DNA from 4 places in the Kitasatospora sp. NPDC093806 genome. Region 1 is predicted to be linked to each of the others. Evidence: riboswitches for the same ligand, from Rfam matches in the RefSeq annotation. Region 1 holds a riboswitch; each other region holds the start of a gene.

Region 1 (4,624 bases):
GCTGCTCGACCCGGAACTGCTCGCCACGCACCCCGACGTCCGGCCGCTCGCCCTCGACCGCTACGGCCTGGTGCTCCGCCTCGACCACCCGCACGGCCACCGCGACGTCCGCCTGGTCTTCCTCGAACCGGCCCGCGACGCCGACGAGTTCGGCCACCGGATGCACCAGCTGCTGACCGCCGCCCGACAGGCGCAGCCCGCCCACCGGCTCTGAACCGGCGGACGGGCGACCTTTCCTGACGACTGGTCAGGCAGCGGCGGGCCGCTCCGCCGCGTCCTCCAGGATCACCCGCCCCATCCGGGCGTACCGGTCCGGCCGGCGGTTCTTCATGTAGAGCGCCAGGCCGATCCCGCCCAGGAAGGTGCCGATCACCAGGTACGGGATCAGCCGGAAGAGCAGCGTGTCGGCGGCCGCCCCGGCGGCGGTGTCCTTGTTGATCGCCAGCAGCACCACCACCCCCGCCATCGCCACCCCGCCGATCAGCGGCGCGACCAGCGTCCGGAACCAGTGCCTGGTCTCCGGGTGCCGTCCCTGCACGTGGAAGTAGCCGACCACCGCGAACGAGCAGAGCGTCTGCACGATCAGGATCGCCATCGTCCCGAGCAGCGCCAGCAGGGTGTACAGGTGCACGTACGGGTCCATCCCCGCCAGCAGGAACGCGACCACCAGCAGCACCGCGATCACCGACTGGACCAGCGAGGCGACGTACGGCGAACCGTGCCGCGGGTGGGTGCGTCCGAGCGCCGGGTGGATGAAGCCCTCCCGGCCGATCGCGTACAGGTACCGGGCCGCGCACTGGTGGAAGGCCATCGCACAGGCGAAGGAGCCGGTCACCACCAGCCACTGGAACACCTTCACCGCCCACGCCCCGAGGTGCGCGCCGAGCGGGTCGAAGAACAGACTGTTGCCGTCCTTGCCGGGGACCAGGCCGTTGGCCACGTCCACGGCGTGCTGCACCCCGTTGCCGGAGACGATCATCCAGGAGACGAAGACGTAGAACAGCCCGACCCCGACCACCGAGATCAGCGTCGCCCGCGGCACCACCCGCTTCGGGTCCCGGGACTCCTCGCCGTACATCGCGGTCGACTCGAAGCCGACCCAGGACCAGAAGGCGAAGAACAGCCCGAGTCCGGCGGCCGCCGCCCCCGCCCCGCCGACGCCGCGGAAGGCGTTCAGCGGGTCGAGCGCCTCGCCGACGAGCCCGTCCGGGCCGCCGCCGGTGAACAGCACCGCCAGCGAGACCGCGCTCAGCACGGTGATCTCCAGCACCAGCGCCACCCCGAGCACCCGCGCGGTCAGGTGCAGGTCGAACCAGGCCATCAGCGCGATCGCCACCAGCCCGAACAGCGCGTACCAGCCCCAGGCCAGTTCCAGCCCCAGCTGCGCCGCGACCAGCCCGCGCAGCGAGTACGCGAAGAAGCCGATGATCGAGGCCTCGAAGACGATGTACGCGAGCACCGCCAGCAGCCCCGAGGCCATGCCGGCGACCCGGCCCAGCCCGTGCGAGATGTAGCCGTAGAACGCGCCCGCCGCGGTGATGTGACGGGCCATCGCCACGTAGCCGACCGAGAAGACGGTGAGCACCAGGGTCGCGAAGACGTACGCGGCGGGCGCGCCCGCGCCGTTGCCCTGGCCGACGATGATCGGGAGGTTGCCGGTCATCGCGGTGATCGGCGCCGCGGTGGCGATCGCCATGAAGACCACGCCCACCAACCCGACCGAGTTCGCCTTCAGCCGGTCGACGCCGACTCCGGCCTCCGCAGCCGGATCGACCGCATCCGCTCTCCCTGCTCCCCCACCGACCGCGTCCCCGCTCTGGATGGCCATCCGGTCCCCTTCGCCTGCCGTGACTGTGCCGCCCGCCGGACCGGTCGGGCGTTGACTGCCCGACAGCATCGGGGCGCGGTGATCACGCCCGCAACCGACAGGTCGTCAGGCATCAAGCCCAGGAAGTTGACGCTCTGTTCGGTTGGAAACCGGCCACGTTCGAACGGAAACGGCCGCGAAATGCGGACCCCGGGTCCCCCAGACAACGACAAACGGCCGGCCCGGCTCGCGAGAGGAGGTCTCGCGAACCGGGCCGGCCGGACGGGCGTGTCCCGCGCCCGTCGATCCACTGGAGGTGCGGTCACCACCCGGTCGAGCGGTCACCCGACATGACCATCCCGGGAGGTCGTCTTCGCCCCGCACCCAGCGGTGGCAGTTGAGCCGACCGTACGGTCAAACCGCAGGTCAGACCGCGACGCCGTGCGCCCGGAGGTAGGCGATCGGGTCGACGTCCGAGCCGTACTCCGAGCCGGTGCGGATCTCGAAGTGCAGGTGCGGGCCGGTCACGTTGCCGGTCGCACCGGAGAGGCCGATCTGCTGGCCGGCGGTGACGGTCTGACCGACCGACACGCCGATCGAGGACAGGTGCGCGTACTCGGCGTACTTGCCGTCGGCGAGCTTGATCTCGACCTCGTTGCCGTAGGCGCCGCCGTTGCCGGCCTTCACCACGGTGCCGGCGCCGACGGCGCGCAGCGGGGTGCCGGTGGAGGCGACGAAGTCGACACCGGTGTGGTGACCGGAGGCCCACATCGAGCCGGCCACGCCGTAGGCGGTGCCCATCTTGGGGTTGGCCAGCGGGGCGACGAAGCCGGTGGCGGCGGCGACCGGGGTCGGCGCCGGGGTGGCCGGCTTGGCGATCTGGACGGCCTGGACGGCCTGGGCCGACGGCTTGGCGGCCGGGGCGGCGGGCTTCGCGGCGGGCGCGGCCGGCTTGGTGGCCGGGGCGGCCGGCTTCTCGGCCGGAGCGGCGGGGGCGGCCGGAGCGGCGGGCTTCGCCGCGTCCTGCGAGACCTGCGGCTTCTCGGCCGGGGCGGCCGGAGCAGCCGGAGCGGCGGGCGCGGCCGGAGCAGCCGGCTTCGCGGCCTCGGTGCCGAGCGCGAGCTGCTGACCCGGGTAGATCAGGTTCGGGTCGGCGCCGACGACGGCACGGTTGAAGCCGTACAGGGCCTCCCAGCCACCCTCGACGCTCTTCGCGTCGGCGATCTTCGACAGGGTGTCCCCGCCGATGACCTTGTAGCTCTCGACGGCCGGGGCGGCGATCGGGGTCGCGGCCGGGGCGGCGTCGACGCTGGTGGCGCCGGTCCAGGTGCCGGTCTGCTGCGAGTGGCCGGCGGCCGGGCCCTCGTGGGCCTGGGCGGCGGTGAGGGTGGTGACCAGCGGGAGGGCGAACGCGGCGCCGGTGACGGCGGTGGCGATGCCGATGCGGGCGGCGCGGGGCAGGGCGATACGACGAGCCTGTGCGGGCATGGGAAATGTCCTCTCCGACGCCTGCGAGGTGAGCTGTCGGGTTCGGGCTGGAGTTGCCCGGCCGCATGAAGGCGGCTTCACCCCAAGCCGGACCGCGAATTCCGGTCCGGCGACTTACCTGTGGGTCCCCCGCTCCTGCCGTACAGAGTTCGTTGCGTACCACCGGGCAGCGGCAGGACTAGGCGTTCCACCCGGTGGCCACCCGGGCTGACGCCGGGCGGTCGCTGAACTAAAACCCATCCGTTCGGGTGAAGCAATGTCGATCTCCCGAACCAGGGACCAAAGTCCGGAATGCCGTGACGCTCCGCATGAGAGGCATGCACAGTACGTACACAATCCATTCACTGCGCGCACGTGATCCACTCCCCTCCGCTGATTTCCCCACCAGTACGCACACGATCACTCACGGAAAGGCATCCACCGACACACCCCCGGTGAGCCTTGTCACGTAGCCCCCGGGGGCGGACCATCGGGCGGTGGACACCTCCGAGGCCGGCACCCTGCGGTTGGGCACCGCGCAGGGTCGCCGGGTACTTCTGGCGACGGTGCTCGGCTCCAGCATGGCGATGCTCGACGGGACCGTCGTGAACGTCGCGCTGCCCCGGATCGGCACCGATCTGGGCGCCCAACTCGCCGCCCTGCAATGGACGCTCAACGCCTACCTGCTCACCCTGGCCGGCCTGATCCTGCTCGGCGGAGCACTCGGCGACCGGTACGGACGGCGCCGGGTCTTCCTGCTCGGCGTGGTCTGGTTCGCCGTCGCCTCGGCGGCCTGCGCCGCCGCGCCCACCATCGAGGTGCTGATCGCCGCGCGCGCCGTGCAGGGCATCGGCGGGGCGCTGCTGACCCCGGGGTCGCTGGCGATGCTCCAGGCGGTCTTCCACCCCGACGACCGCTCGGCGGCGGTCGGCCTCTGGTCCGGGCTCGGCGGGGTGTCGGCGGCGGTCGGTCCCTTCCTCGGCGGCTGGCTGGTGGACGGGCCCGGCTGGCGCTGGATCTTCCTGCTGAACGTGCCGCTCGCCGCGCTGGTGCTGGCGGTGGCCGCCCGGCACGTCCCGGAGAGCCGCGACGAGTCCTCGACCGGCCGCTTCGACGTGCTCGGCGCGGTGCTGGCCGCGCTCTCGCTCGGTGCGGTCACCTACGCGCTGACCGCCGCCGGGGACGGCCTCTCCCCCGGGGTCTGGCTGACCGGGGCGGCCGGACTCGCGCTCGGCGTCGCCTTCGTCCTGGTCGAGCGCCGCACCGCGGAGCCGATGCTGCCGCTCGGCCTCTTCTCCTCCCGGCTGTTCACCGCGGTGAACCTGGTCACGCTCGCCGTCTACGCGGCGT
Region 2 (4,624 bases), on a different contig from region 1:
GTTGCCGGCCAGCACGGCCCGCTCGATGCCCAGGTGGTCGAGCAGGGCGAGGACGTCGCGGGCGATCGCGGCGGGCGTGTAGTCGTCCCAGACGATCGAGGACTCGCCGAAGCCGCGCAGGTCCATGGTGATCACCCGGCGGCCGGCGGCGGTGAGCAGCGGGCGCAGGTGCCGGTACGCGGCCCGGCTGTCGAGCATCCCGGGGAGCAGGACGACCGGGGCGCCGGCGCCGTGCTCGGTGTCGTCGAAGGCGATCCGGCCGCCGGGGAGGTCGAGGTAGCGGGTGACGGGGGCGGTGGTGCCGTTCATGGGGGCCTCCTCGGTCCGGACGTCGGCGACGTGCCGATAGCCATAAAGCTAAGGCTAATAGCCTTAGCCGTCAAGCTATCGCCTATGCCGATTCGGATCGGCCCGGGGTCGCTCCCGTCCTCAGACCCCCTCCACCTTGAACGGGTCGTGCTCGCTCAGCAGCTTGTCCAGCCGGGCCTGGTCGACCCTGGTCACCAGGTCGGTGGACTCCTGTCGGTCCCGGACCACCTTGGCCAGCGTGAACGTGGAGGTGACGGTGTACAGCAGGCCGATCCCCAGGAAGGCCCGGGTCCAGGGCTCCACCGGGAGGAAGGCGATCCCGATCGCGAGGGTGGAGGCGGCGAGGGCGAAGGACAGGACGGCCTGGACGTAGTACGCGGCCGTGGTGCGTGACTGCATCGGTGCGCTCATGGCGCCAGGATGGGCCGCGCGCTCCCGGCCTCGCATGAGTAGGAGTACTCAGTTGGGGGGCCGTTCGTTGACGTCCTCTCACGTTCGGTAGTGTCAGTTGTCATCAAACCTCACAAATCGCCCATCGAGTGCCGTACTGCCCGATCCTCATCCGTCGTCAACGACGAACGGCTTGGAATCGGGGGCCACTCGGATTAACGTTTGATAACGCAGCGCGGTCCGCAACGCCGTACCCAGACGGCACCGTGCGCCGTCGCCTAATCCCGCCGGCCGGCCTCCGGGCAGGCCAGGGAGCCGGGGAACCACGTTCCTTGGGGTGAATCGGCCGGGCCCAGGCCCAGCCGTAGGAGACCTTCCTGCTCCGAACCCGTCAGCTAACCCGGTAGGCGCGAAGGAAGGAAAGGAGCGCGCCTCCGTGGCGTCGACGCACACCCCGGCACACCCGTCCGGCTCCTCTGCCGGCACCCAGCTGCTCGACCACCCCGGTCCGTCCGCCGGGCCCGGCCCTTTCGGCGGCCCCGGGCCCTTCGCCGGCCCCGGCCCGTTCACCGGCCCCGCCGACGAGAGCGCCCCGCCGGCCGCCGACGCCAACCGGCACCGGATGCCCCGTCAGACCCGCGGCACCGCTCCGCTGCTCGGCGTCACCGCCGTCGCCGCCACCCTGGGCGCCACCGGCTTCGCCTCCGCCACCCCGGCCGCCGCGCCCGCCGTCGAGGCGCCCGACGAGACCCCGGTCGCGCTCGCCGCCGACCCCGGCCTCGCCCTCGCCGCCCGGATCCAGCAGCAGGCCGACAGCCAGCGCACCGCCGCCGAGGAGGACGCCCGCGTCCAGGCCGCCCAGGAGGCCGAGGCCAAGCGCGCCGTCCAGCTCGCCCAGCAGGAGCAGGCCAAGCGCGCCGCCGAGGCCGCCGAGAAGGCCAAGCTCGCCGCGATCACCCTGCCGGTGAAGGACTACAACCTCTCCGCGCACTACGGCCAGAGCGCCCGCTACTGGGCCCACCTGCACACCGGCCTGGACTTCGCCGCCGACACCGGCACCGCCGTCTACGCGGTCGGCCAGGGCACCATCACCTCGGCCGGCTGGGCCGGCGCCTACGGCTACCGGATCGTCGAGACGCTGCCCGACGGCACCGAGATCTGGTACTGCCACCTCTCCTCGATCATCAAGGGCTCCGGCAAGGTCGTCCCCGGCCAGCAGATCGGCAAGGTCGGCGCCACCGGCAACGTCACCGGCCCGCACCTGCACGTCGAGGTCCGGCCCGGCGGCGGCGCGCCCGTCGACCCGGAGACCTGGTTCGAGCAGCGCGGCGTCACCCCCTGACCCCGCCCCCCCGGCACCGCGCGGGGCCCCGGCCGTCGATCCGGCCGGGGCCCCGCGTCGTTCCCGGACTACTCCGCGCGCGGGCGGTCCTCGTCGTCCGCGTCCGCCGCGTCCTCCGTGTCCGCCGCCCAGGCCTCGTCCTCCGCGTCCGGCTGCCAGTCCTCGTCCGCCGCGTCCGGCTCCCAGGTCTCGTCCGCGGCGGGCTCCAGACCCGCCAGGTAGGCGTCGATCTCCGCCTGCCCCGGCTCCGGCGCCAGCTCCGGGAACTCCTCCACCAGCAGCCGCGGCAGCCCCGGCACCGTCCACTCGCCCGACAGGTCCAGCGCCGCCTCGACCGCCGCCTCCTCGAACGCCCCGAAGTCCCCGGCCAGCTCCTCCGGCATCGGCCGGCCCAGCGCCGTCAGCTCGGCCAGGTTCCGGTAGCTGCGCTGCATCAGCCCGTGCTCCAGCAGCCGGCGCGCCCCGTCCGTGGCCATGCCCACCGCCAGCGTCCGCGCCGCGCCGTCCCAGCCCCCGTCGTCCACCGGGTCCAGCACGCCGTCCGCCTCCAGCGCCGCGAACGCCGCCAGCCGCTCCTCCTCCGCCAGCCCCCGGAACCCCTCCAGCCAGGACCGCACCGCCGCCCCGTCCGCGGTGTCCACCCCGTCCGCGCGCAGCAGCAGCGCGTACAGCCGGGGCCAGGTCACCAGGTCGGCCCGGCGCAGCAGCCCGGCCGCCAGCTCGCCCTGCCACTCGGCCTCCGCGTGCAGCCGCTCCTGCCGCTTGGCGTTCAGCCGCTTCGCCGCGCGCTGGTGGTCGATCAGCAGCCGCACCGCCGCGCCGTACGCCAGCGGGTCCAGCTCCGGCGCGGGCTGGACGTACAGGTGCAGCCGCTCGTACAGCAGGTGCTCCACCGCGGCCGAGGTCAGCTCGGGCCAGCCGTCGTGCATCCTGCCCTCGCCCAGCTCCAGCAGCGCCAGCACCGTCCGCACCGGCTCCTCGGCGAGCGGCGCGCGGCCCTCCGCCTCCGCCCAGGCGAGCAGATCGGCGGCCTTGGTGCGCGGGGCGAGCCGCAGGTCTTCGTCTTCCATAACCACGAACCGTAACCGCTGGTCGCGGGTAGGGTCGGGAGCCATGGTGCCTGTCCGACTCATCGGCCCCCGGCTGGCCATCCGCGAGTTCCACCACACCCCCGAGGACGTGGACGCCCTGCACGCGGTGTTCGGCGACCCGGAGGCCTGCCGCCACCTCCCGTTCGAGCCGCGCGACCGGGAGACCTGCGCCGACCAGGTCGAACAGTTCCTGGAGGAGGCGGAGAAGGACGACCGCGAGGTCTACCGGCTCGCCGTCACCCGCCTCGCCGACGCCGACGACCCGGCCCGCGCCGTCCCGATCGGCAACGTCGCGCTCGGCCTCGCCAGCCACCGCTCCGCCTCGCTCGGGTACGCGCTGCGCCGCGACGCCTGGGGGCTCGGGTACGCGGGCGAACTGGTCGGGCTGCTCCGCGACTTCGCGTTCGGCCCGCTCGGGCTGCACCGGCTGGAGGCCCGGGTGGCGGTCGACAACGCGGCCTCGGTCCGGGTGCTGACCAGGGCCGGCTTCCGGCTGGAGGGCCGGGTCCGGCACGACTTCCGGCGCTCCGACGGCTGGCACGACGCCTACCAGTACGCGCTGCTCTCCGACGACCCGCTCTCCGACGACCCGGAGGGGGAGTCGCCGGGGGACCCGCCGGGGGAGGGGGGATAACCCCACCTCCGGTTCGCCGGGGAGCCGGATGTCCGCCCGGACCGCGTTTTGACAGGCTTCAGGGGTCGGCAGGAACCGCCCGACGAGCCCCGATCCGCGACCGACCCGAGGGACCGAGACCCGGCCATGAGCACCCACACCAGCATGCAGCGCAGCGAGTACGACGCGTACGACACCCACGACGGCGAGGACCGTCTCGGTGGCGCCCTTCGTACCGAGGACCCGCCGTACGCCTGGCGGGCGCCGTTCACCTCCTACTTCTACCGCGAGCTGGGCTACGCGCTGACCGGCCTGCCGGTGGCGATCGCCGGCTTCGTGCTCGCGGTGACCCTGTTCTCCCTGGGCCTCGGCACCTTCGTCACCGTCCTGGGGCTCCCGGTGCTCGCGGCGCTGACCACCGCCGGGCGCGGCTTCGGCCGGCTGGAACGGTCCCGGATCCGCACCATGCTCGCCCTGGACGTGCCGGGCCCGGCGCCGGTCCGCGTCACCCGGCGGGGCACCTGGGGCACGGTCACCGCCCGGCTCGCGGACGCGGCGGGCTGGAAGGCGGTGCTCTACCAGGTGGTGATGTTCCCCTGGGCGATCCTCAGCATGGTGCTGTCGCTGGTCTTCCTGCTCGTCGGCTGGTCGCTCGCGCTGTACCCCGTCTACCACTGGGTCTTCCCGAAGTACACGGACTGGCCCGGCTACCGGATCTTCGACTTCACCGACAGCGACGGGGTCCAGCACGTCTACTACGTCGAGTCGCCGCTGCAGATCGCCGGGGTCTGCCTGATCGGGCTGCTGTTCGTCTTCGTCACCCCGCAGCTGGTGCGCGGCCTCACCAACGTCAACCGCCTCGCCGCCCAGGGCCTCCTC
Region 3 (4,624 bases), on a different contig from region 1:
GGGCGTCCGGTGGCAGACGTTAGCGAGTCCGGGCAACCGATTCCAAACCCCTCCGAAGCCGAATATTCGGCCACTAATCGGACATCAGACCGAGCTCCGGGAAAAGCCGCAGGCCCGGTCTCCCCGTGGAGGGGGACCGGGCCTGACGGAGGCCGACCGATCGTGGATCAGAGGCGCACGATGGTGTTGACCGGCATGTTGGAGGCCGACTCGTAGCGGACCGACGCACCCGGCTTGGGGGCGTGGATCACCTGGCCGCCACCGACGTAGATGCCCACGTGGTGCCGGTCGCCGTAGAAGATGACCAGGTCGCCGGGCTGGGCCTGGGAGATGTCCGAGCCGATCCGGGTACCGGCGTTGGCCTGCTCCTGCGAGGTGCGCGGCAGCGACACGCCCGCCTGGGCGTAGGCCCAGCCGGTCAGGCCGGAGCAGTCGAAGGAGTTCGGGCCGGTGGCGCCGTAGACGTACGGGGCACCGAGCTTGCTCTCCGCGGCGGCGATCGCGGCGGCGCCGCGCGAGCTGTTGGCGGCGGGCGCGGCCGGCTTGGGGGCGGCGGCGGCCGGGGCCGGAGCCGAGGCCGCCGGAGCCGGGGCGCTCAGGTCGGTGCGGGGGGCGTTGTCGCGGGAGGCGCGCTCGGCGTCGGCCTTCGCCTTGGCGGCCTTGGCGGCCTCGGCCTTGGCGGCGTCCGCCTTCGCCTTGGCCTCGGCGGCGGCCTTCTCCTCGGCGGCGCGGATCGCCTGCCGCTCCTGCTCGGTGAGCGTGTTGAGCAGCGCCTGGGCCTTCGCCAGCTTGCCCTGGACGTCCTCCTTGGAGGACTTCAGCTGCTGGGTGGTGGACTCCAGCTCGGCGAGCTTGTTCTGGGTCTCGGTGCGGTCCTGGTCGAGCCTGCGCTGCTGCTCCTGGAGCTCCTTCAGCGCGCCGGACTGGGTCGAACCGGCCTGGTTGATGGCGTCGGCCTGGCTGAGGAAGTTGTCCGGGCTGGAGGAGAGCATCAGCTGGACGGTCTGCGATATGCCGCCGGTGCGGTACTGCTCGCCGGCGATCTCGGCGAGGCCGCCCTGGGCCTCGGTGACCGTGGCCTGCTGACGGGCCACCTTGTCCTGCAGCTCGGCGACCTGCTTCTGCAGCTCCTGCTGCTTGGCCTGGGCGCCGTTGTACTTCTCGGTGGCGACCTCGGCCTGCTCGTTGAGCTGGTCGACCTGCTCCTTGACCTGGTCCTTGGTCGGCGCCGGGTCGGCGTGCGCGCCGGACTGCGCGGAGAGGGCGACGGCTGCGGCGGCCAGACCGGTCATGATCGAGACGCGGGTGCGGCCGGCGGGCTTGGGACGACGATGGGACGCCACGAAGGCGGACTCCTTCTTCCTCATCCGCCTACCGGGTGAGCTGACGGGTTCGGGCTGGAAGCGTGCCCTACGACGCCTCACCGTCCGCTCGCGCGGCCGACCTGGCGCCGATTCACCCCGGAGGAACGTGGTTCCCCGGCTCCGTTCCACAGCGCCCGGTGGTGCTGGGCCCTCACGCGAACGAGCCGTCCGGCCCGTCCCGCTGCTTCGCGAACTCGACGGTAAACCTCCGCCGCCACCCGGGCTGGGTGATCGACTGTGCGGTGGTTCGAGTCACGACCCTAGTAACAGTTCCGTGATCCGTTCAAATCCTTGTCAGAAAAAAGTCGGAAGAATACCCAAGTTCCCTTGTGAATATGACCGGGTGTGATCACGTTCCCACGCGGAGCTGATCGTTTCTCACGATGCGGTCGAACCCGCTGCCGAAACGCCGACGCCACCCCCGAGACGGAGGTGGCGCGGATCACAGGCCCGCCGGACGTCCGGCGGGCGTGTCGTGACGGGCGGTCAGACCCGGCGGATGGTGTTGATCGGCATGGCGTCGGCCTTCATCACCTTCACCACGTCACCGGTGTGCGGCGCGTGCACCACCATGCCGTTGCCGATGTACATCCCGACGTGGCTGCGGTCGGGGCGGTAGATGATCAGGTCGCCCGGCTGGGCCTCGGCGAGCGAGGACACCTTGGCCCCGACGTTGCCCTGCGCCTGCGAGGTGCGCGGCAGCGAGATGCCGGCCTTCCCGTAGGCCCAGACCATCAGGCCGGAGCAGTCGAAGGTGCTCGGGCCGGTGGCGCCCCACACGTACGGCGAGCCCTGCTTGCCCATCGCGTTGGAGACGGCCGCGCCCGCCATGCCGCTGGCCTGCGGCAGGGTGCCGAGGTCGGGGCGGTCGGTGCCGCGCGAGGCCCGGTCGGCCTGCTGCTGCTGCGCCTTCAGTGCCGCGCGGTCGGCGGCGCTGAGCGAGTTCAGCAGGTCCTGGGCCTCCTTCAGCTTCTTGTTGACCTCGGCCTTGGACTGGTTCAGGTCCTTGGTCGTGGTGTCCAGCGAGGCCAGGATGGCGGCCGCCTCGGCCTTCTGCTGGTCGAGCCGACGCTGCTGGTCCTGCAGGCCCTTGAGCGCCTCGGCCTGGCTGGAGCTGGCCTGCTGGACGCTGGAGGCCTTGTCCAGGTAGCCGGACGGGTCGGAGGAGAGCATCAGCTGGACCGACGGGTCGATGCCGCCGGTGCGGTACTGCTCGCCCGCCACCTCGGCCAGCCCGGACTGAAGCTGGGTCATCTGCTCCTGGCCGCGGGCGACCTGGTCCTGGACCTGGTCGGCCTGCTTGCGCAGCTGGTCGGCCCGCTCCTTGGCGCCGTTGTACTTCTCGGTGGCCTGCTCGGCCTCCTCCTGCAGCTGGTCGATCTGCGCCTTGACGTCTTCCTTCTTGGGCGACGGCGTGGGCGCGGCGTGCGCGGCGACCTGGGCGGAGAGGGCGACCGCGGTCGCCGCGGCAGCCGTGAGCACGGAGACCCGCGCGCGGCTCGGCTGCTTGGGACGGCGGTGGGAGGCCAAAAGACCGGCTCCTTCTTCCTATGGCCTCACCCAATCGGGTGAGAATCCGGAAAATAGGTTTGACGCAAGACCCTAGTGAAGATCCACGCTTTGCGCCACTCCCACGATCGCGTGAACGCGGCCCCCACGCCCTGACTTCACGAGATCCGCACAACCCGGCCATCCAGGCGCTGAGCAGGCGTCATTCCGATCGGCCCGGTCCCCCGGCCGGACTACGGCCGGGCCAGCCGGTTGAGCAGCAGCACCGAGGCGACGGGGCGCGCGCCCGCCTTCCGCACGCCCTCCGCGACCTCCCGGTCCGCCGAGACCACCACCACCGGGCGCCCCTGCGGCTCGGCCCTGACCAGCCGGCGGATCAGCTCGTCCGCCGTCTCCCCGGTCCGGCTGAACCGCACCCGCACCCCGCGCGGCGGCGCCATGATCACCGGCACGTCCAGGTCCTGGCCGTCGAACACACAGGTGACCTCCGCCTGGGTGCGCTGCGCCAGCATCGCCAGACCGCCCAGCAGCCGGATCCGCTGCTGCTCCAGCGGCAGCGTCGGATAGCCGGTCTTGGTCACGTTGTAGCCGTCCACCACCAGATGGACCTGCGGGATCGCCAGCAGCTGGTCCAGCAGCGCCGGATCGTCCTCCGCCAGACCGCGCCGCGCCACGTCGTGCGGCGAGGCCGCGCCCGGCACCACCGCCTCCACCAGGTCCGCCGGGCGGATCTGCGAGACCGGCAGCGCCAGCTCGCGCTGCAGGCCCTGCGCCGACTGGAGCACCGTGTCCAGCAGCAGCCGCAGCCGCATGTCCTCGACGCTGCGTCCCTCGCGGGCCGACCGGCGGCCCTGCTCGGCGGCGGTCTCCAGCTCCGTCACCCGGTGCTTCAGCCGCCGCGCCTCGTTCTCCGCGGCGCTCCGCTCGGCCGCCGCCTGCGCCTTGACCGCCTCCAGCTCGGCGGTCACCTTCCGGGTCTCCGCCTGCGCCCGGCGGGTGTCGCTCTCCAGCGAACGCAGCTTCCGGCGCAGCGACTCGGCCTCCTTGCGGACGTCCTCCGACTCGGCCCGCTGCCGGTCCAGGTCGGACCGGGCCGTCGTCCGCAGCTCGGCCAGCTCGGCTTGGAGCTTCTCCACCAGCCGGGCCGCCTCGGCCGCCGCGCCCTCGGCGCCGGCCCGCTCGGCCTCCTCGCCGACCTCGGCCACCAGCCGGCTCCACCCGGCCGAGCGCACCAGGTAGGCGGCCGCGGCCACGTCCATCGGATCGGCGGCGCCCGGCACCGTGCCCGACTCCAGGGCCCGGACCAGGTCCGGCTGGCCGAGGCGCAGCCGCTCCGCTATCCGGGCCCGGAAGGCCGGCTCGGCCTCCAGCGCGGCCGCCAGCGCGGTGGCCGCGTACTTGGCCCGCCGGGCCGGGGTGAACTTGGCGTACTGGCGCAGCGACTGGGGCAGTTCGGCGAGCGGCAGGCCGCCGAGCGCGTCGGCGGCCAGGCCGACCACGCGCCGGCGCACGCCCTCGGGCAGCGGCCGGTCCAGCTTCTCGGCGGCCTTCCCCGGCCCGCCCGCCGTACCTTCGCCCGCCGACTCCTCGACGGGTTCCGACCCGGCCGGCTCCCCCGCCCCGCGGACTGCCGCCGGCTCGTCACCGCCACCGGACTCCTCGCCGACCGGCGCCCCGGCCGGGGTCTCGGTGCCGAAGGGGGCGGCCCCGGCCGCGTCCGGCGCCCGCACGTCCACAGCGGGCTGCCGCCC
Region 4 (4,624 bases), on a different contig from region 1:
TAGCCCGCGTCCTCGCGGGTGATGCCGCGCGTCTCACGGAGCCGGCGCAGCTGGGAGCCGAGGAGGATCCGGCGGACCATCGAGCCGCCGCCCGGCTGAACTGTGGTCATGCGGTCCTAACCTCCACCTAGGGCAAACAGCGCACAGTCTGCCATCAGTTGAGCGCTCACGGTGCCGATACTGACGGATGTTCCTATCAGTTCTGCACTCCGCACACCAGGATGCACGTGCATTCGGCGCTTGCATATGCCATTTGAACGACTGCACGTGAATCGACTCTTGCATCTGCAGTGAGCGCAGAGCACGATGGTGCACGTGCACCTGCACATCCCTGGCAATCCCGCGGGCTCCGCGTCGACCCCACGCGCGACTCCGTGCACCGGCCCGGCAGCGCCCCCGCGCCTCCGGGCCCTCGTGCGCGCGCGCCTGGTCGAGGGGGCGGCCGCGCGGCCGAGCGAGTCGGAGGTGACCGGCATGACCCCGGCGGGTCCAGCCGTGTCCGCCCCCTTATGGGAGGAGCTCTTCATGAGCACCGGAACGGCCTTGGCAGTCGACCCCCATGTGGTCACCTGTACGCTCGCTCCCCGTTATGAAGCCGTCAGAACCGCGCGCGACTTCGCCAGGACCGCCCTCCAGCGCTGGGGGCTGGGCGAGCTCTTCGACGACGTCGCGCTGGTGGCCTCGGAGCTGGTGACCAACGCCCTGCGGCACGCGATCGGCGCGTGCCCCGGTGCGGTGGGTGAGTACGACCTTCCCATGCAGGCGGCGGCCGAGGGCCGGCTGCCGATCCGAATAAGCCTGGTGCACCGCGCACCCCAGGTGGTCTGTGCCGTGAGCGATCCCAGCAGCACCGGGCCGGTCGCCCGGGAGGCGGACTTCGTGGCGGAGTCCGGCCGCGGGCTGCACCTGGTCGACTCGTTCAGCCGTTCCTGGGGCTGGCACCCGCTGGGCGGCGGCAAGGTCGTCTGGGCGCTGTTCGAGGCGGAACCGGTACCGCTGGAGCCGGAACAACGGCCCCTTCCGGTGGCCGAGTTCGGCGGACGGCACCGACGCTCGGCCTAGCGCCGCGGCGACCCCGGGCACCATCGCCCCACCGGCAGTACCCCTCCGGGAGCCCACACCCCGGATGGACGGCCACACACCGTCTCGACACCACGACACCCCGGCAACGGCAGTCGGTCACCCTCGGGCAGCGGGTACCGAAGGCCTCCCGGCGGTGACGCCCCCTCCGACCCGCGTGCGGCGGCTCGGCCCGGCGGCGGCGATCGGGAACCGGGTGGCCATCCCGCGGCAGAAGACAGTGGCAAAAGACAAAGGCCGTCGTGGTGTCAGCACCCACGACGGCCCCCCGATGGTGCGGCCCCCCGATGGTGAAGGCGGAAGCCGGCGGACGGTCAGACCGCCAGGTGGTCGAACTCCCCGTCCTTGGCCCCCAGCAGCAGCGCCGCTATCTCGGCCCGGGTGTAGATCAGCGCCGGACCGTCCGGGAAGCGCGAGTTGCGCATCGCCACCTCGCCCCCCGGGAGGGCGGCGAACTCGACGCAGTTGCCCTGAGAGTTGCTGTGCAGGCTCTTCTGCCAGACCACGCCCTCGAGGTCCGCAGCGGCCATCCCGTTGTACGCGTCGTATGTGTCGTGCATAGAAATCTCCCGAAGAGCTCCGGAGTGGGTCGTTCGCTCGGCGCCCCGACCCTCGGCCGAACGCCCGGGCCGGCCCCGTACCGGCCCGGCACAACGCCTCACTTGACGCGATGATAGCTCCTGTGCACGTGCATCAGCACGGGACATTGCAGGTGCACGGCGGTTTCGACACCGAACCGGAACTCTTCCCGAGCCGCCCGCCTGACGGCACGTAACCGGACATAGCCGACTGAATCGGCAAGCCGTCGCTAACCGCCCGTAGGCGGCCGCCCGCTGAATGTTGATCTTCCGAAGCCCGGAGTCGCACCGCCGTGACGCTCCGTCAGGCGGCCCGAGCCCTGTGAGACATCTCACGCGCCCCTCCTGCAACGCGGGACCCGTTCCGGCGCATCTGAGCGGATACCGGGAGAACTGCCGGACCGAGGCCGGATATGTCCGGTTTTCGGTGGTGCCGCCCCGCCCGGCGGGGCAGCCGACTGCGGGCCGGGCCTGCGGATGTCCTACGATCTCCGCCATGAGCACCGCAGCCATCCCGGGCGCGCCACTGCCCGTCCGCACTCCAGGCTCCCGTGCGCGGGGGCGCCACCGCCGTCCCGAGCGCCCCGAGATCCCGGCCGGTTCCCCGGCCCTGCTGCTCGCCGTCCCGGCGGCCGCCGGACCCGAGTCCCGCTCCGTCGTCGAGGAGCTGCTGTCCATCGTCCGCAGCGAGCAGAACGGCGTGCAGACCGTGGCCGGCTACCTCCCGGCCGACGCGGCCGACGGCGAGGCCGGCGAGGAGCGCACCGTCGCCGAACTGCTGGCCGAGGCGGCCGAGGCCGGCCTGCCGGCGCCGGTGGTGGTCCCGCTGGTTCCCGGCCCGCACGGGTTCCTGACCGACCTGCACGACCTGGCCTCCGCGTACGGCGCCACCGTCACCGACGTGCTCGGCCCGCACCCGCTGCTGGCCGAGGGCGTCCACGTCCGCCTCTCCGAGGCCGGACTGGCCCGCGCCGACCGCGCCCGGCTGTTCGCGATCGCGACCGCCGCCGACGGCGTGGTGCTCACCACCGCCGGCGGGCAGGCCGCGGCCGACGCCGCCGGGATCACCGGCATGCTGCTGGCCGCGCGACTGGCCGTGCCGGTCGTCGCCGCCGCGCTCGACGTGCCCGGCTCGGTCGTCGACGCCGTCGCCCACCTCAAGGAGATGGGCGCGCAGAACCCGGCGCTGGCGCCGCTGGTGATCGGCCCGGAGGCCGACTCCGAGCTGCTCGCCACGGCCGCCGAGGAGACCGGCTGCCCGTCGGCCGCGCCGCTGGGCGCCTACCAGGCGGTCGGCCAGCTGGTCGCCTCCACCTACCTGGCCGCCCTGCCGGCCTTCGACGGCGGGCTCGCGGCCGAGGAGGCCGACGCCGAGGAGGCCGCCAAGGGCAGCGGACGGCACGCCGCGCAGTAGCGGACACCCACGACAGCGGGGCCCGGGAACGCAGCACGCGTTCCCGGGCCCCGTTGTGCTCGGCGCCTGACGCCCCCTCCGCCCGGACTGCGGTGATTCGGTGAGGTTGGGGCGAGTTGTCCGATCTGTGGAGCTTTCACCGGAGATGCCCGCGGCCCGGCGTGCGGCCCGGCGAGCGCCGTCCGACGCCTCGTCGGCGCCCGTCGGCGCGCCTCCTTCCCCCGGACCCTCCCCCGGGCCGCCGCGCCGGAACCGGCCTCCTGAGGCACCGGCAGTTGTGTTGACCACGACGAGCGTTGCGCGAAAACGGTCATTTCTGATCATGAAGGACAGCCCCCGAGCCCCGCTTTCGCAAACCGTGACGAGCGTCACACATGTTTGCGGTTTGAACTCGGGTCTGCTTAACGTGCTCCCCGTTCGTGGCCACACGGACCCAGTTCACCCGCAACGCCGAGTCCTGCCGTCGGGTGCGCTGGCAGCGCAATGCACCACGGCAGGAGCGGGGGAACCACAGGTAGTCCGCCCAGGACCGGTCCACGGACCGGCCCCGGGCTAGGGGTGAAGCCGCGTCCACAGCGCGGCCGGGCAACTCCAGCCCGAATCCGACAGCTCACCTCGCAGGCGTGGGAGAGGACCGCGTCTTCATGCTGCCCACCAACGGCACCCGTCTGTCCGGCCGTACCCGTCGCGCGATCGCCGCCCTCGGCGTCGCGGGCATCGGCCTCACCATCCCCTGCCTGACCGCCGGCACCGCCTCCGCCGCCTCCGTCGCGACCTGGGACAAGGTCGCCCAGTGCGAGAGCGGCGGCAACTGGAGCATCAACACCGGCAACGGCTTCTACGGCGGCCTCCAGTTCACCAACTCCACCTGGTCCGGCTTCGGCGGCACCGCGTACGCCGCGCGCGCCGACCTCGCCACCAAGGACCAGCAGATCTCGGTCGCCGAGAAGGTCCTCGCCTCGCAGGGCCCCGGCGCCTGGCCGGTCTGCTCGGTCCAGGCCGGCCTGACCAAGGGCGGCACCCCCGCCGCCGTGGACACCTCCGCCGCCGCCAAGCCGGCCGCGCAGACCCCGGCCCCGGCCGCCAAGCCCGCCGAGAAGCCCGCCGCCCAGCAGCCGGCCGCCAAGCCCGCCGCGAAGCCGCAGACCCAGGCCCCCGCCGCCGACTCCGCCGCCACCTCCGCCGACGCCCAGGGCAAGGGCGGCCAGGACTGGCAGCAGTGGCGTCAGCAGGCCGGCCAGCACGCCTCGGACGACTACACCGTGGTCGCCGGCGACTGGCTCTCCACCATCGCCGACAAGAACGGGGTCCAGGGCGGCTGGGAGCGGCTGTACGAGCTCAACCGCGCCACCCTGACCGAGGGCCCGCACGCCATCTACCCGGGCCAGCACCTGACCCTGGGCGACCGCGCCAAGGCCCAGGACGCGTCCGGCAAGGGCTTCGACTGGTTCAACCGCGCCAAGGGCGCCCAGGACGGCACCGCGGCCGCCAAGCCCGCCGCGCAGACCACCGCCCCGGCCGCCAAGCCCGCCGCCCAGGCCGAGACCCCGGC

The links. Region 1 has a riboswitch for cyclic di-AMP ahead of AB0N76_RS27490 (LysM peptidoglycan-binding domain-containing M23 family metallopeptidase). Riboswitches for the same ligand answer to the same signal wherever they lie in the genome.
Region 2: linked by a shared signal. The riboswitch ahead of AB0N76_RS32515 (M23 family metallopeptidase) and the one ahead of AB0N76_RS27490 (LysM peptidoglycan-binding domain-containing M23 family metallopeptidase) in region 1 are both predicted to bind cyclic di-AMP.
Region 3: linked by a shared signal. The riboswitch ahead of AB0N76_RS15040 (NlpC/P60 family protein) and the one ahead of AB0N76_RS27490 (LysM peptidoglycan-binding domain-containing M23 family metallopeptidase) in region 1 are both predicted to bind cyclic di-AMP.
Region 4: linked by a shared signal. The riboswitch ahead of AB0N76_RS36095 (transglycosylase family protein) and the one ahead of AB0N76_RS27490 (LysM peptidoglycan-binding domain-containing M23 family metallopeptidase) in region 1 are both predicted to bind cyclic di-AMP.

Annotation. Positions count from the first base shown of each region.
Region 1 covers NZ_JBFBDO010000072.1:22,400-27,023, reverse strand. The annotation lists gene AB0N76_RS27500 (DUF2470 domain-containing protein) at 1-214, shown strand, start outside; gene AB0N76_RS27495 (APC family permease) at 248-1,696, opposite strand; gene AB0N76_RS27490 (LysM peptidoglycan-binding domain-containing M23 family metallopeptidase) at 2,234-3,295, opposite strand; cyclic di-AMP (ydaO/yuaA leader) riboswitch at 3,299-3,460, opposite strand; gene AB0N76_RS27485 (MFS transporter) at 3,772-4,624, shown strand, end outside.
Region 2 covers NZ_JBFBDO010000106.1:5,461-10,084, forward strand. The annotation lists gene AB0N76_RS32505 (alpha/beta hydrolase) at 1-309, opposite strand, end outside; gene AB0N76_RS32510 (YiaA/YiaB family inner membrane protein) at 430-720, opposite strand; cyclic di-AMP (ydaO/yuaA leader) riboswitch at 965-1,123, shown strand; gene AB0N76_RS32515 (M23 family metallopeptidase) at 1,136-2,041, shown strand; gene AB0N76_RS32520 (hypothetical protein) at 2,110-3,111, opposite strand; gene AB0N76_RS32525 (GNAT family protein) at 3,155-3,766, shown strand; gene AB0N76_RS32530 (sensor domain-containing protein) at 3,893-4,624, shown strand, end outside.
Region 3 covers NZ_JBFBDO010000024.1:40,512-45,135, reverse strand. The annotation lists gene AB0N76_RS15040 (NlpC/P60 family protein) at 168-1,343, opposite strand; cyclic di-AMP (ydaO/yuaA leader) riboswitch at 1,354-1,507, opposite strand; gene AB0N76_RS15035 (NlpC/P60 family protein) at 1,851-2,894, opposite strand; gene AB0N76_RS15030 (NYN domain-containing protein) at 3,107-4,408, opposite strand.
Region 4 covers NZ_JBFBDO010000141.1:3-4,626, reverse strand. The annotation lists gene AB0N76_RS36115 (helix-turn-helix transcriptional regulator) at 1-110, opposite strand, end outside; gene AB0N76_RS36110 (ATP-binding protein) at 526-1,062, shown strand; gene AB0N76_RS36105 (DUF397 domain-containing protein) at 1,395-1,640, opposite strand; gene AB0N76_RS36100 (hypothetical protein) at 2,155-3,072, shown strand; cyclic di-AMP (ydaO/yuaA leader) riboswitch at 3,511-3,709, shown strand; partial or broken gene AB0N76_RS36095 (transglycosylase family protein) at 3,696-4,624, shown strand, end outside.